Regions from separate parts of the Micromonospora sp. LOL_013 genome, predicted to be linked through region 1. Evidence: riboswitches for the same ligand, from Rfam matches in the RefSeq annotation. Region 1 holds a riboswitch; each other region holds the start of a gene.

Region 1 (2,177 bases):
GCGAGGAGATCCGTGCCGAGTCCGAGGCCGGGGTGCGCACGCTCTACGTCGCGCTCTCCCGGGCGACGCAGCGGCTGGTCACCATCGGCCTCGACCCGGAGTCGACTGCACATATTGCTATGTGAGCATTAGTCTACTGACGAGACGCCGGGCAACGGAGGGTGGCAGGCGTGGGAGTCGGACACGATCACAGCGCCGGGAGCACCGGCCAGCGACACTACGGGCGTCTCTGGGCCGCCTTCGCCCTGCTGGCGGGCTTCATGGTCGTCGAGGCGGTCACCGCGCTGGCCACCGGCTCCCTGGCGCTGCTGTCCGACGCCGGGCACATGTTCACCGACGTGCTCGGCATCGGCATGGCGCTCGCGGCGATAGCCGCGACTCGGCGACCGACCGGGGAGCCGCAGCGAACCTTCGGCCTCTACCGCCTCGAGGTGCTGGCCGCGCTGGCGAACGCCGTACTGCTCGCCGGGGTCGCGCTCTACGTCCTGGTGGAGGCGGCCCGCCGGTTCGCCGATCCAGAGCCGGTGACGGTCGGCCCGATGCTGATGGTGGCGGTCGCCGGACTGCTCGCCAACATCGTCGCCTTCGCCCTGCTGCGCCAGGGGGCCGGGGAGAGCCTCAACGTACGGGGCGCCTACCTGGAGGTACTCGGCGACCTGCTCGGCTCGGTGGGGGTGCTGGTGGCCGCCACGGTGATCGCCACCACCGGCTGGTGGTACGCCGACCCGCTGGTCGCCGTCGGTGTCGGGGTGTTCATCCTGCCGCGCACCTGGCGGCTGGCCCGGGCCGCGCTGCGCATCCTGGTGCAGGCGGCGCCGGAGCATGTGGAGGTCGCCCGGGTCCACCGCCGGCTGGCCATCGTGCCGGGCGTCTGCGACGTGCACGACCTCCACGTCTGGACGCTCACCCCGGGCATGGAGGTGGCCTCGGCACACCTGGCCGTGACCCCGTCGGCCGATATCGGCACGGTGCTGCGGGACGCCCGGACGGCCCTGCACGACGAGTTCGGTATCGAGCACGCGACGCTGCAGATCGAGCCGCTGGCCCCCGCCGACTCCTGCGGACCGGCCGACTGGTGATTAGCAGATGCTTAAGTTTCGTGACCTTACCGCGACGGTCACAGCCACGATATACGTATATTTCTGATTTTTCCAGACATAACATGGCTATCGATACCGGGACGACGACCCGGGGAGCCGGTAGTCTCGGCCCCGGTCTCCGCTCGGGCGGCGCCCCTCCGGCGCCCGCGGAGGCCGTCGCCTAATCGCCGTACGGCGAGCCGGGGAACCACGTACCTGGGGTGCATCCGCGTCACGCGGTAGGGATCTTCCGTCCCGAACCCGTCAGCTAACCCGGTCGGCGGCTGACGGAAGGAATGCACAGTGTCGCGCACAGTCCACAGAAAAACCCGATTCACGTTATTGGCGGCGTTGACCGCCGCCCTGATGGCCGTCACCGGCACCCCGACCGGCTCGCCGGCCGGAGCCGCCCTGCCCGCCAACCGGCCCGACCGGGTCGACAACGAGGGAGGCACCGACAGCCTGCGCAAGGAGCTCGATGCGGCCTCGAAGGGCTGGATCGACGCCAAGGCGGCGCTCAACCATTCGAAGGACCGGCAGAAGAAGCTGTCCGAGCAGCTCGACACGGTCGGTGCTGAACTGGAGCAACGGAACAGGAACGTCGGGCACATCGTCGACCGCGCGTACCGCAACGGCCGGCTCGGCCCGGTCTCCGCGCTACTCAACAGCACCTCGCCGGAAGGGTTCATCGACCGGGCGGCGGCGCTGAGCGCGGTGACCGCCAACGAGGAGAAGCAGCTCCGCGAGCTGTACCGTACCCGTGACCAGGTGACCAGGTCCAAGGCCGCGATCGAGCATGAGATCCGGGAGCAGCAGAAGCAGGTCACCATCATGGACCAGCGCCGGAACCAGGCGGAGCGGGCACTGGCCGTCGCGGTCGCCGCCGAGAAGCAGGCGGAGGAACAGGCGAGGCAGCAGGCGGCGGAGGAGGCCGAACGGGCGGCCGCCGCCAGCGGTTCCTCCGGCTCCGGGTCGTCGGGATCCGGGTCGTCGGGATCCGGTTCCTCCGGCTCCGGGTCGTCGGGATCCGGGTCGTCGGGATCCGGGTCGTCCAACGCGTCGGCGACCCCGGCTCCGCGCAACGCGAACGGTTCCTGG
Region 2 (2,177 bases), on a different contig from region 1:
GCGTCGGCAGGAAAAGATCACCGCTGTTTTGGAGACCCGGGACCGCTATCTCGCCGAACGGCAGACGCTGGACGAGTTGATCACGAAGCAGCAGGCACAGGACAAGACGCTCGCCGAGCAGCGCAAAACCATCAACGCCGAGATCAAACGCCTGGAACGGGCGCGCAACGCCGCGTACCAGTCCACCGGCTACACCGGCGGATCCGGTGCCTCCGGCCCGTGCCCGGCGGTGTCGGTCGGCGGAGCCGCCGGAACCGCGGTCCGCACCGCCTGCGCACAGCTCGGTAAGCCGTACGTCTGGGGTGCCACCGGGCCGAACGCCTTCGACTGTTCCGGCCTGACCCAGTACGCCTGGGCAAGTGCCGGTGTCAGCCTCACGCATTACACCGGAACTCAGTGGAATCAGGGCAGTTCGGTCAGCCGTGCCAACGCCAAACCCGGGGATCTCGTATTCTTCTTCAGTGATCTGCATCACGTGGGGATCTACATCGGTAATGGCCTGATGGTGCACGCTCCCCGCGCGGGTCAACCCGTGCAGATGGAGAACATCGACAACATGCCGCTCGCCGGATTCAAGCGGGTCGGCTGATCGTGGCAGGTCAGCCAGCCTGCTGAGGCAATCTGAGTGGCGCGCGTTGGCTGGCCGAACGTACGGGCGGACCGGTATGAACGGGCCGGTCCGCCCGGGAAAATTCGAACGCTTGAGCGATGGCAGCCTATGTACGATACGCAATCGTCTGTGTACTCAATGAGATAGTCCATGTTCTCGCTTGCGTAGCGAGAACGCCGCTCTCTACTCTTGGGGATCGTCGAGTCGGGAGGACGTCAACCAACCGGGTTGACCTCGGCCTGACACCGCCTAATCGCCGTCTGACGGCGAGCCGGGGACCCACGGCACTTCCGGGGTGAATCCGCAGGCCACCTGCGGTAGGGCGTCTCCTTTCCGCCCGAACCCGGCAGCTAACCCGGTAGGCGGTCTGGGGAGAAGGAGTCCGGTGGCTACGAGCGCCCCTCGGCGATACCTCCGGTGGTCCAGCCGCGACCATCGGCGAAAATCGCCGCACGACCCTAGCCGAGTACTCTCCGCGTTGGTCGCCGCCACCACCGGCGTCGGTCTGCTGCTGGTAGCAGCGCCGGCGCAGGCGCAGCCCACCGTCGCCGAGATCGAGTCGCAGATCGACGAGGTCTGGGCCGAGCTCGAACCAACGATCGAACGGCACAATGCCGTACGGCAGGACCTTGCCGCCAAGAAGAAGAAGGCGGACGAACTACAGAAGAAGATCAAGCCACTGCAGATCCAGATCGACCTGGCGATGGACCGGGTCAGCGAGTTCGCCGCCCGGTCGTACAAGGGTGGTAGTCCGTCGGTCTTCAACGCGATCCTGACCAATGGCAAGCCGACCCACCTCGCCGACCAGCTCGAGCTGCTGGACCAGTTCGCCCGGCGGCAGGCCCGCGACGTGCAGGCCGTCGTCGACCTCAGGAACGAGTACGCCGCGAAGAAGGCCCCGCTCGACGATTTGATCGTCGAGCTGACCAGCACCGAGGCTCAGCTGGCGGCGAAGGCCAAGGAGATCGACGCCGAGGTTGACCGGTTGCAGGACCTGCGCCTGGAGGCGTACGGCTCGACCAACACCCTCGGCTCGCTGCGTCCCGCGCCCTGCCCGGCGACTTACCCCGGCGGTGCGGCCGGCAAGGCGGTCACCTTCGCCTGTGCGCAGATCGGCAAGCCGTACGTCTGGGGTTCAGCGGGACCGGGCAGCTACGACTGTTCGGGTCTCACCCTGGCCGCTTGGGCGCAGGCCGGCGTCGCGCTGCCGCACAACGCCGCCCGGCAGCGCCAGGTGACCGCCAACGTCAGCCGGGACGAGTTGCGCCCCGGCGACCTCATCTTCTACTACAGCGGGCTCTCCCACGTCGGCATGTACGTGGGTAACGGCTGGATCGTGCACGCCCCCCAGGCGGGCGAACCTGTGCAGATGCGCAAGATCGGTTCGAGTGTGCACAGTTACGGCAGGCCCGGCTAGACCTCACTCCTCCCCATGGCCTGGCGCGTGCCGCTGATCCCCCCGTCAAGCGGCAGCACCGGCCACCGGAAAGGCGCCCTCCCATGTCTCCCCCCGGCTTGGGAGGGCGCCTTTCGCCTCCCCACCGCGGGCGCGCCGGCGCTGCGACAG
Region 3 (2,177 bases), on a different contig from region 1:
TGGTTGCCCCGGCGACGATCAGCAGCGCATCCGGCGGGATCAACGTCTCAGGTCCCGCGTACCTCAGCTGCCGGTCCCGCTCCTTGATCCCGACCACCGTGATGCCGTACCGCTGACGTAGCCGGCACTCGGCCAACGTCCGGCCGGCGGCGTCCGGCGGGGCGCAGACCTTGGCGATGGCGAACCCGTCGTCGAACTCGATGAAGTCGAGCATCCGACTGGCCAGCAGGCGGGCTACCCGGTCACCCATCGCCGCCTCCGGAAGGATCACATGGTGCGCGCCGACCGAGGCGAGGATCCGGCCGTGCTTGGCGGTGACCGCCTTCGCCCAGACCTCCGGGACATCCAGCTCGGTCAGCGCCACCACGGTGAGGATGCTGGCCTCGACGTCCGAGCCGATGCCGACCACCGCGCGGGAGTAGTCGGCGACGCCACACTGGCGCAACGCCTGGTCATCGGTTGAATCCGCCTCGACCACCCTCGGCAGCCGCTCGGACCAGCGATGCACCCGTTTGGGATGCTCGTCGATGCCCAGCACGTCGTGGCCGAGGCGGAGCAGAGACTGGGCGACCTGGCCACCGAACCGGCCGAGGCCGATCACCACCACGCTGTCGGCGTCCGGCGGCCCGACCGGGGAATCGTCATCTCTCACCGAAGATCCGTCCGACGCTACGACTTTCCCGCTTTTCCTCATACGCACTGTAGTCAGCCGCTAACCTCGGCGCAGCGATACCGACCCCTGACGACTTGTCGTACGCCGTCGAACGCAGAAAGTGGACATCACCGAAAGTCGTTGGCTGGTAACGGATTTTTCCAGCTCAGTCAGGATTGTCGAGGTGTTGATGCCGGTGACCAATCCGGTAAGCTTGCCGGCGGTCTTCGCCAGGCGGCGCCCACCGGTGCCGGCGGTGACCGCCGCCCAATCGCCCTCCGGGGTGAGCCGGGGAACCACGTCTCCACCGGGGTGAATCCGCGCCAGCGGTAGGGATCGTTCCGTCCCGAACCCGTCAGCTAACTCGGTCGGCGGCCAAGGAAAGGAACAGGATGACCGCACCCCTCCGCCGGCGGATTCCGACGGCCGCGGCCCTCGCCGCCGTCGCCGCCCTGCTCGCTGGGTTCGTCGTAGTGTCGCCAGCCGCCGCTCAGGATCCGGATGACGAAGGCGCCCCGCCACTGCTCAGCGAAGTGCTCGAATCGACCGGCCGGGGCTTCGTCGAAGCCAAGGCGGCGGTCGACGAGTCCCGCAAACGCCAGTTGAAGCTCAACCTCGAGTTGGAAAAGGTCGAGGAACGGATTTCCGCGCTGACCCCACAGATCGGCCAGGTCGCCTCCAACTCGTACCGTCTCGGCCGGATCACCCCGGTGATGGTCCTGCTCAACAGCGCGGACCCGGACGAGTTGCTGGAACGCGCCGAAGGCCTGGACATGATCGCCATGCACGACAACAAGCGGATTCGGGAGCTCAACGAGGCACGCGAACAGGCAGCTCGGGCAGTCGCCGCGATCGACGCCGAAGTGGCCCGCGAGGAACAGCAACTCGAGGCAATGGCCCGGCAGAAGGAAGAGGCCGAAAAGGCCCTGCAACTGGTCGGCGCGGTCGCCACCAACGGGTTCGTCTCGGCCACCTCGCCGGTCGCCGCCCAGGCGCCGCGTAACTCGGACGGTTCCTGGCCGTCCCAGTCGTGCAGTCTGGACGACCCCACCACGAGCGGCTGCATCACTCCGCGCACCATGCACGCGCTGAACGAAGCGAAAAAGGCCGGCTTCACCCGCTTCGTCTCCTGCTTCCGCCCCGGTGGGCCGTTCGAGCACCCCAAGGGGCGGGCCTGCGACTTCTCCGCCCAGCAGCAGGGGTTCGGCGGCGACGCCTTCGGCGACGACCGGCTGTACGGCAACAACCTGACCGCCTTCCTGGTCCGCAACGCCGACAAGCTCGGCATCCTCTACGTCATCTGGTACCGCCAGTTCTGGTCACCGACCACCGGTTGGAGTTCGTACAGCGGCGCCAACGGCGATCCCAACAGCGACCACACCAACCACGTACATCTGTCCCTGCTGTGACCTGACCTCCTCTCCTCGTGCGGTGCCGGGTCGGCCCGGCACCGCACGAGGAGGTGGTCAGTCGGTACGCGCCGACCGGCGTACCGGTGACCGGCCGGTCGGCTGCTGCGGCGGCG
Region 4 (2,177 bases), on a different contig from region 1:
CGCGACCACGTCCCACTGCATCGCCGCGTTGTGCGGCAGGCTCTTGCCGGCGGTACGCCACGCGGCAAGCGTCAGGCCCGAGCAGTCGTAACCGTTCGGGCCGCTGGCAGCCCAGACGTACGGCTTGCCGATGGCTCCGTACGCGAACTCGACGACCGAGCCGGCGGCACCGGACACCGACGGGACGGTTCCGGTGTACGACGAGCCGGTCTCGCTCGCGGCACCGTAGGCCCGTTCCCGCTTGTCCATCAGCTCGTCGATGTCCGCTTCGATGCTCTTCTTGCGGTCGGCGAGCTCCTTGACCTGGGCGTCCTGCTTCTTCAGTGCCGCCTGCAGCTTCTCCTGCTCGGCCAGGTAGGTCAGTTGGGTGCTGGTGAACTCGCTGAGCCGCTGCTGCCGGTCCCGGGCCAGGTGGTCCAGGGTGCCGAGCCGGTGGATAAAGCTGCCGGAGGTGCCGTCGAGCAGGGCGCTCGCGGTGCTCAACCCGCCGGTCTTGTACGCGTTGACCGCGATCTGACCGACCTCGGTCTGCGCTGCCGCGAGTTCGGCCTGCAGCGGGCCGAGCTTGGCGTCGATCTCCTCGGCCGCCGCCCGGGTGGCCTTGGCCTCCTCCCTGAGCCGGTTGTACGACTCGACGACCTTGGCCAGCTCTTCGGATTCCTCGTCGATCTGCTGCGTGAGTTCGCTGACCGTCGGCTGGGCGGTCGCGGCGGTCGCCGGTACCACCAGGCCGAGGCTTACGCCGGCCAGCATCAGGGTGCGCAGCAGAATCCGCGCTGTTGACAAGAACGCAGAACCCTTCTTCCTCGCCGCCTACCGGGTTAGCTGACGGATTCGGGCGGGAAGTTCGCCCTACCGCGGTGAACCGCGGATTCACCCCAGTTGCCGATGGGTCCCCGGATCGCAACCGTGAGATCACTGTTTGTAACGTCAGATAATCTCAGGACGGCGATTCGGCGGCACTGGACCGGCGTCACCGCTTCCCGGCGACTGGTGACCGGACCAGCTGGTCCAACTTAGCCGCAAGGTTGCGACGCGGAAAGTGCTGCGATCGTGATCCGTGGCATGGAACTGGCCGGAGCCCGTTGACAGTTACTGGATGTGACGGTTGGCTGCTCTGGGCAACATTCCTGTTGTCTTCGCGTGACCGGTTGACTCCGGCGCGTCGTCATTGGACAGCGTCTGATCAATTGCGAATAATGCGTCATTAGTCGGTCTGTGCGGTTGTCGTCAGTAAGCTATCCGGATGAATAGCCGCAAAAGGTCTGATTCGCCATCCAGGACGCGGCCTGCCGTACGTCATTCTGCTAGGTGGCAGAATGACCACCTTCCATCGAGTAGCTAGCTGTTTGCACAATGGACCCGCAAGGTCAGCGCCGCACGAGCCCTTCGGAGGCAGCTATGCGTGCTACTCGCCAGACCCCACCCCGACGCGGTTCCCCGGTGCCCGCCCAGTCCGGCTCCAGTGTCGGACGGACCTTCTACCGGCAGCCCGGCATCTGCGTGACCGGTGAATGGTTCGTCGTGGCCGGCCGGCGTTTCGCCGTCCGCGACCTCACCGAACTCCGGACCGCGCGAGGCGCCCGCGACCGGCTCACCGGCCGGGTGATCGCGGTGACCGCCCTGACCCTGGCGGCGGTCGCGGTGACCGTCGGCTACACCCGCGGGTTGGACGAGGTCAGCGCGGGTGTCTACCTCGCCATGCTGGCGGCTGCGTTCGTGCCGGTGGCGGTCGCCTGGCTCGGCGACCGGTTGCGGCCGCGGGCGTACGAACTATGGGGCCGTCACCAGGGACTGCTGTTGCTGCTGTTCAGCACCGACGACGAACGCCAGTACGGCCAGGTGAGCCGGGCGTTGATGCGGGCTCGGGAGATCTCCCGGCTGGCCGGTCTGTCCGAGCCGGTCACCATCGAGCCGTGGGTGCCCGACCAGCGGTGAGCGGGCCCGGCCGCCGTCGCGGTCGTCGGCGGGCTGGTCGACGTCGATCAGCCCGCGTCCGGCCCGTCCAGCCGCCGGGCGAGGTCGTGCAGCATCGCCACCGAGTCGGCTGGCGACAGGGATTCCGCCCGTAGTCGGTCGAAGACATGCTGGTACGGCCGGACCTCGTCGGCCCGGTCGATGACCTCCTCGACCAGAGCGCTCTCCACGTACACCACGTCAGCGTCGGCCTGGTCGGC

Evidence for each region. Region 1 has a riboswitch for cyclic di-AMP ahead of ACFHWS_RS01955 (coiled-coil domain-containing protein). Riboswitches for the same ligand answer to the same signal wherever they lie in the genome.
Region 2: another riboswitch for cyclic di-AMP. It lies ahead of ACFHWS_RS20070 (NlpC/P60 family protein); the one in region 1 lies ahead of ACFHWS_RS01955 (coiled-coil domain-containing protein).
Region 3: another riboswitch for cyclic di-AMP. It lies ahead of ACFHWS_RS06880 (coiled-coil domain-containing protein); the one in region 1 lies ahead of ACFHWS_RS01955 (coiled-coil domain-containing protein).
Region 4: another riboswitch for cyclic di-AMP. It lies ahead of ACFHWS_RS21915 (NlpC/P60 family protein); the one in region 1 lies ahead of ACFHWS_RS01955 (coiled-coil domain-containing protein).

Annotation. Positions count from the first base shown of each region.
Region 1 is NZ_JBHMIQ010000002.1:25,723-27,899, reverse strand. Features, by position in the region: gene ACFHWS_RS01965 (HelD family protein) at 1-125, shown strand, start outside; gene ACFHWS_RS01960 (cation diffusion facilitator family transporter) at 171-1,079, shown strand; cyclic di-AMP (ydaO/yuaA leader) riboswitch at 1,248-1,378, shown strand; gene ACFHWS_RS01955 (coiled-coil domain-containing protein) at 1,383-2,177, shown strand, end outside.
Region 2 is NZ_JBHMIQ010000030.1:57,211-59,387, reverse strand. Features, by position in the region: gene ACFHWS_RS20075 (NlpC/P60 family protein) at 1-589, shown strand, start outside; cyclic di-AMP (ydaO/yuaA leader) riboswitch at 847-990, shown strand; gene ACFHWS_RS20070 (NlpC/P60 family protein) at 1,089-2,027, shown strand.
Region 3 is NZ_JBHMIQ010000007.1:74,410-76,586, forward strand. Features, by position in the region: gene ACFHWS_RS06875 (potassium channel family protein) at 1-652, opposite strand, end outside; cyclic di-AMP (ydaO/yuaA leader) riboswitch at 907-1,042, shown strand; gene ACFHWS_RS06880 (coiled-coil domain-containing protein) at 1,045-2,061, shown strand; gene ACFHWS_RS06885 (glycoside hydrolase family 65 protein) at 2,119-2,177, opposite strand, start outside.
Region 4 is NZ_JBHMIQ010000035.1:49,012-51,188, reverse strand. Features, by position in the region: gene ACFHWS_RS21915 (NlpC/P60 family protein) at 1-786, opposite strand, end outside; cyclic di-AMP (ydaO/yuaA leader) riboswitch at 797-928, opposite strand; gene ACFHWS_RS21910 (DUF6232 family protein) at 1,402-1,938, shown strand; gene ACFHWS_RS21905 (helix-turn-helix domain-containing protein) at 1,986-2,177, opposite strand, start outside.